3 regions of the Sphingobacterium sp. HSC-15S19 genome follow, and region 1 is predicted to be linked to each of the others. Evidence: riboswitches for the same ligand, from Rfam matches in the RefSeq annotation. Region 1 holds a riboswitch; each other region holds the start of a gene.

Region 1 (2,271 bases):
ACAGCTGGATTCTTTTTTGTAGCGCAATTTTACTGATCTCTTTCATTTCCGTCCATTTAACCTCATCGTCCTTGGCAAGATCTGTGATCATCTGCATCGCCAACGGTCCATGCTCATCGCCGTCAAGATCAATATGGCGTTGAAAATAATAAATAAAGCTATCCAGATTGGCTGTAGGAAAGTTTGTTTTAATCTCTTCCAAAATAGAGGTAAACATTCCCGGAATAAGGTCTTCACGTCCGAACGTAAAGGCTGCAGCAATTTTATGCACCTCGCCCTCAGCAATCACTTCGAATGTAAAATTCAAAAAGTCTTTGATCCGCTTGTCCAATGTGGTTGTTGCAATGACATCGAATATGTTGTTCGATTTTTTGGCTTGAGCAATAAATTTGTTGACCAGATGAAGGTCGGCACCCATGGCATCCATGGCGTCCAGATACATCTCAAAGTGGCTCAAACGGCGGCCATCAATGTATTCATCCGACTCCTCAGCCAATACAATTTCGTTGATTAGATAGCGTGTTGATGGATGCTCACTCGCAAACCAAGGTAAAGTCGTACAGGTCAATTTAATCTGTAAAGCTTTTAGTAAAGACATAAAATCCCATACAGCGTACACATGCCCTTCTGTAAAAGAACGTAGATTCTTGATCGTTTTGATCTTACGATACAAAGGGTGTTGCAATAATACCTCGCGTTCGGCAGCAATGTATTCGTTAATTTCCGCAATTCTATTCATGGCGCAAAAGTATTGTCTTATCTCTGTTTTTAAAAGTATTTTCGATGAGATTACAGTAACATGATAAATTTTTCGCCCAGCTATCCGCTTCATAACCAAATCACAGCCAACAACGCGCCTCGCTTTTGACCTCCCTATTCCTGTTGTTAGCGCTCATTTACCCTTAAAAACAAAAATATTTTTTATTATAAAAAATAATCTACTATATTTGTAGAGTATTCAGAATTGCATGATGCAATACCAACCGAGTGCAGGCACCGCGGTGGTAAATTAATACGGGTTTCGACCAAAATAAACGTCACAGAACGATTATTTTCCCCAACAAGATCTGGATACAGTTTATGGTTTAATCCTTTAAATTTTTAAATTGTATGGCTACTACAACAAATCTTTACCAACACTTACTGGAAAAATTCAGTTATTATTCAACAGATGAACTGATCCAGCTCAACAACGACACCATCTTAGGACAAGGCTGGGGTTCAGCCAAGGCAACCTTTAGAACAGCTTTGATCAGTACGTTCTCCAAAAGAGGACTGGATCTTTCCAACATCATTTCCAAGGAAGACGGTTTTACCTCGGTGAAGCATGTCCCTGTACGCTTGGAACAGAATGTCCTGATTCCTTTACAGTAAAGCCCTATAAACGCAAAAAGAGTAGGCCTAGCCTACTCTTTCGTCAATGAGTGGTGATATCTTAATGTATGATTGAGCGAATGGGCTGTTTGTCGAGCGTCGTCTTTGTAGGACGAGAGATCGCCGCAATTTTGAATTTCTGCCACATTCACTTTCTTTCTTACTTTGCTGATGACCTGATTTAATTCCGATTTCCAGTTGCCCGGGTCGCCAAAATCGTCCATCCAATTTTTGTTGATAAACTTTTTGTAGTTCAAAAGCAAAATATACAATTCCTCACCACTACCGGCGCGATTGATTGACGTGCGCCAGTTCTCTAATTTTTCTTTAAAACTCATAACCAGCAATATACAAAAAAAATACGACTTGACCAAATTTTTAGACTTTTACAGTGCGTATTGACAAAGATCTGACAGGACAATCTCCTTTCCTCGCGGTCGCCAATTTCATGAAAACTGTTATCTCTATCCACTGCAGCCTGAGCGCTTAAAAAGTTGTAATTTAGTTGAAGAAATTAGCATGCGATACAATGACCCTTCTATTTTCAACCGCAATAGTTCCAAGAAATAAATAATTAATTGATGACTAAACTTTATTATGATTACGGGGTCTCATTAAAAAGAGAAAACATGATTATTTGTTTTCAAATTTAACCCGATGCCCTATATAATGTCAAAATTTACGTTTAAAACCATCCTAGTTCTTTTTATATTAGCTACTGCCACACCTGCGATGTGCGCTAAATTAGCGCATGCTAATCCTGCTACTTTTTTCTTTCAGGAACATCTGGGTGATGGTTACAGCAAAATCGGATCACGCATTTATTATCGTGGCAAAGAAATTCCAAACGCCAATGCTAGTTCGTTTCAATTTTTAGGTTCGGGTTACGCCAAGGAT
Region 2 (2,271 bases), on a different contig from region 1:
TATATTATTACTGGCCATAATTATTGATTTATTTTGAAACCGTTATTACTGCTGCTATTCCTATTCTCGTTGTCTTCTTGTGCTTTCTTTGGGAAGAAAAAGGACTTTCCTGAAGGCAATTACCAAATGATATTGGGCTATTCAAATGAGGAGTATCATAAAGTAAAAAGAGAATCACCCCAAAATGTGGAGGCAGATGTCTATGGTAATGACCCTACGATATACCGGTCCTTTCTCTCCCTCCATGATAAAGATAAGTTTGTCATGGCGATCGATGATATCCTACTCTTCGGTAAGTATAGATTCGACGGCGATCGATTAGAATTGACCGATGAGAAAAAGGGTAGTCTCGCTTTGGATATTGTTAAGGTAAAAAACGATTTTGTTCAGCTGAGAGGTGATTTTTCACAGTTTAGCTCAGCACGTGTGCCCACAAGTGAAAAACTTTATATCAACTTTGCGTTAGATAAAACCCCTATCCGGGAGACCCCGAGCAAATTTGATAGCCAAGTGAATCTATGGCGAAATGCCCCTGTAAAATCAGAAAGTGAAATGGAGATAAAAGCCAGGGCATTGAATTTTGTAGATTATTCTATCGCTTATTTCCAGCACATATCAAGTTCAGGCACACATCACGATTATCGAATGGATGGTGTTGAATCACCCATTATTTATGCTGAGAATGGCATTGTGCTCAAGGCATGGGCAGATGTTCCCGATTCTTGGAAAGAGTTATTTTACAACGAAAAAAATGCATTAATCGCCTACAAATATTTATTTGATGGTTTTAAATATGGATCGAAAGAGGAGTACCATGTTACGGGACTCTTACTGATTACATTTTATCTCAAAAATCTACGGAATTCCCTAGCAACGAATCTTTAGCCGATCCTGTTGTGACGTAGTCAGTCTCTTCGCTGTCGATGATCCGCGATCGTTAATTTTATCTTTTTTTAGAGTCTTTTATATTTGGTGGAGCCTAAATTCCTGTTGTTGCCTGGGAATAAACCTGAAGCCGTATTTATTGCAATCTTTTTGCCGCTATTTTTGCTTTTTCGAAAAAATATTTTTGTCTTTTGATTTTTTAAAACGATATTAGCAACGCTTATAGAGAAAGGCCGAGGGACTAGACCCGTTGAAGCCTTAGCAACCTGTATTGTTCAAGGTGCTAAATTCTACCCTACTCCATGTGGGAAAGATAAGTTACATGTAGATAAACGATTCCTCGACGTGTGCGTTTCGATGTAAGCCAACCAAACTAAAAACAGTTTTTTAATGAAGATTATCGATCATATCCAGAATGCCAAAGGAAAAACATTGTTTTCTTTTGAGCTATTGCCACCGGCGAAAGGGCAGGGCATCCAAAGTATTTTTAAAACCATGGATGAACTGATGGAGTTTAAACCTCCTTTTATCGACGTAACCTACCATCGGGAAGATTATATCTATAAAGAGCATGCGAGTGGATTACTGGAACGCGTTTCCTATCGTAAACGTCCTGGGACAGTGGCGATATGTGCTGCAATCATGAATAAATATAAAGTAGATGCGGTGCCCCATTTGATATGTGGTGGTTTTACAAAAGAGGAAACTGAAAATGCATTGATCGATTTGAACTTTCTGGGGATAGATAACGTCTTGGTATTGCGGGGCGATGCACGTAAGGGCGATGCCGATTTTATACCGACCGATGGTGGACATGCCTTTGCAACAGACCTACTGGAACAGGTAACTGATATGAATAAAGGAAAGTATCTGCATGAAGACATTATCACATCGGAAAAGACTGATTTTTGCATCGGTGTAGCGGGTTATCCCGAAAAGCATTTTGAATCGCCAAATTTCAATACTGATTTTAAATACCTGAAACAAAAAGTCGATATGGGAGCAGAGTTTATTGTGACTCAGATGTTCTTTAATGTTGAAAAATATAAGGAGTTTGTAACAAAATGTAGGGACAATGGAATCCATGTGCCTATTATTCCAGGATTGAAACCACTGACAACGAAAAAACAGTTGGTTACCCTACCAAGGATATTTCATTTAGATATTCCGGAGGAACTGAGCGATGCTGTTTCAGCATGTAAAACGAATGCCGACGTTAGACAAGTAGGTGAAGAGTGGTTGGTGCAACAATGTCAGGAGCTGATTAAATTTGGCGCTCCGGTATTACATTTCTATACGATGAGTAATCCTGGTCCAACAAAGAAGATTGTTGAAAAACTAGCCTAACTCATAAAAATAATACGAAAAGGGAGCGCATAAGCTCTC
Region 3 (2,271 bases), on a different contig from region 1:
GCTGGTAGCGATTGCTCATTGTGTTCATTGTCTAAGTCAAAAGGAACGTGCAACAATGATGAAGAAGGAGCTACCCATACACGGTCTTTTCCTAATGCATCAACAGCTTGTTTGATTTTAACCAATGATTTTTCGTAATCATTTTTCCAGATGTTACGGCCTTCAACAATACCCAAAGATAATGTTAATGAAGCAGGAACCTTAGCTAGTACCGTATCCAACTGGTTTTCACCGCGTACCAAATCCAAATGTAAAGCATGGATAGGTAGGTTAACTGCGATATCTTCGTTGTCTTTTAAAGCTTCGAAGTAAGTCGTCGCGATTAATTTGATGTTTTTGGCAGCAGCAGCCAATTTCTCAAACGTAGGTTGGTATAATGCTTTTACTTTTGCATCTAAATCCAATGCCAAGAAAGGCTCGTCGATCTGAACATATTGTGCTCCAGCTTCTGCCAATTTAGACAAGATTTGCTCATATACAGGAATTAATTTGTCTAATAGGTCGATACGGTCGAAACCAGCTTCTTTTTCTTTACCGATCAAAAGGTAAGTGATTGGGCCTAATAAAACAGGTTTTGTCTCAATACCCAATGATTTTGCCTCGTTGTATTCATTTAAGAATTTCTCAGAAGTCAATTTAAACTCTTGATCTTTTGTGAATTCAGGAACCATATAGTGGTAGTTGGTATCCAACCACTTGGTCATCTCCATTGCAGTCACATCGATTCCTTCTTGTTGGAATCCGCGCGCCATGGCAAAATATAAGTCTAAGCTGTAGTTGTTGTCTACTTTATTCAACAAAGAATGGTAACGAGCAGGAATTGCACCAACAGTAAGGGTTAAATCCAATACTTGATCGTAAAAAGAGAAATCATTGGAAGGGATCAAATCTATTCCAGCATCTTTTTGTGTTTTCCAATTGCCTTCACGAATTTTTTTTGCTGTGTCCAATAATTCCTCAACAGAAGATTTTTTAGCCCAATAGGCCTCATTGGCTTTTTTCAATTCGCGGAACGCGCCCACACGAGGGTAACCTAAATTGTTAGTCAATAACATAATGAATGTTTTTAATATTTCTTTTTCAACTATATTTCTTGCTAGAGAGAGAAGGACACACTAGAATTTGGTGACTTCGGCTTATCATTCCCATATCAAGTAGGGTAGAATTTAGCACCTTGTCAAGGGACAGGTTGCTAAGGCTTCATCGGGTCTATTCCCTCTGCCTTTCTCTATAAGCGACGCTAAGTTAGAACATTTCTTTTTGAAATGCAAATTTTTTATAAAAGTGCGTCAATTTTTTATATTCTACTATGGATAAAATTGTTTTGTTCTTTTCTTTTCATCCATGATTTAGTGTATGCCATGTTTCAATACGCCGTGTAGCATAAAAAATGGGGAATGACTGTTTCTCATTCCCCATTCTTTTAGCTCACCAAAAGTTTGTAACCTTTTCCGTGCACATTGACAATTTCAACTTTACTATCTTCTTTTAGATATTTACGAAGTTTACTGAGAAATACATCCATACTTCTACCTGTAAAGTAGTTGTCATCATGCCATATTTTTAATAAAGCTTCTTCCCGGGTCAGCACATCATTTTTCTTTAAACAAAGCAAGCGTAGTAGTTCCGCTTCTTTGGTGGATAGTTTTTGCATCTGTCCTTTGTAAGAAATTTGCTGACTTGTATAATCAAAGAAATAATCACCAATTTCAAATTTATCAGCAACCACTTCCTCTTCTTTGTCTCGAACACTGCGTTTCAGCAAAGCATTGATGCGGAGCAATAATTCCTCCACTCGAAAAGGCTTTGTGATATAATCATCTCCCCCTAATTCAAAGGCTTCGGTTTTATCTTCCATCATCCCCTTTGCTGTGGCAAAGATAATAGGAACAGTATTGTTTGTTTTTCTGATTTCACGTCCAACTGTAAATCCGTCCTTTTTTGGCATCATGACATCGAAAATACAGAGGTCGTAGTTATTTTTTTTGAATTGAGAAATCGCTTCATCTCCATCTGTGCATAATGTGACGTCAAATTTTCCCTTTAATTCGAGATAGTCTTTTAAAAGATCCCCCAAATTAGGATCATCTTCTGCTAATAATATCTTTTGCATAATGATTATATTAATTTTCACCAATGTCCCTTGATGCTGATAAATCAGCTTTCCTCAACCTTTGAAATTTTTTAAAGAGGAAATATACAAAAAAGGAACGTTTTATTTTTTAATAGGCAAAATTACTTCAAAGGTCGTGCCCTTATCTTTTTCACTTT

Evidence for each region. Region 1 has a riboswitch for S-adenosylmethionine ahead of L1283_RS00605 (5-oxoprolinase). Riboswitches for the same ligand answer to the same signal wherever they lie in the genome.
Region 2: it holds a riboswitch for S-adenosylmethionine, as region 1 does, so the genes downstream of both, metF (methylenetetrahydrofolate reductase [NAD(P)H]) here and L1283_RS00605 (5-oxoprolinase) in region 1, are expected to answer to the same signal.
Region 3: it holds a riboswitch for S-adenosylmethionine, as region 1 does, so the genes downstream of both, metE (5-methyltetrahydropteroyltriglutamate--homocysteine S-methyltransferase) here and L1283_RS00605 (5-oxoprolinase) in region 1, are expected to answer to the same signal.

Annotation. Positions count from the first base shown of each region.
Region 1 is NZ_JBNPWQ010000001.1:134,542-136,812, reverse strand. It holds gene L1283_RS00610 (DUF3050 domain-containing protein) at 1-739, opposite strand, end outside; SAM-I-IV-variant riboswitch at 950-1,043, shown strand; gene L1283_RS00605 (5-oxoprolinase) at 1,111-1,374, shown strand; gene L1283_RS00600 (hypothetical protein) at 1,407-1,712, opposite strand; gene L1283_RS00595 (DKNYY domain-containing protein) at 2,044-2,271, shown strand, end outside.
Region 2 is NZ_JBNPWQ010000014.1:37,609-39,879, forward strand. It holds gene L1283_RS13090 (hypothetical protein) at 34-885, shown strand; SAM riboswitch class I at 1,103-1,205, shown strand; gene metF (methylenetetrahydrofolate reductase [NAD(P)H]) at 1,276-2,232, shown strand.
Region 3 is NZ_JBNPWQ010000002.1:206,354-208,624, forward strand. It holds gene metE (5-methyltetrahydropteroyltriglutamate--homocysteine S-methyltransferase) at 1-1,055, opposite strand, end outside; SAM riboswitch class I at 1,134-1,237, opposite strand; gene L1283_RS02770 (response regulator transcription factor) at 1,424-2,113, opposite strand; gene L1283_RS02775 (sensor histidine kinase) at 2,216-2,271, opposite strand, start outside.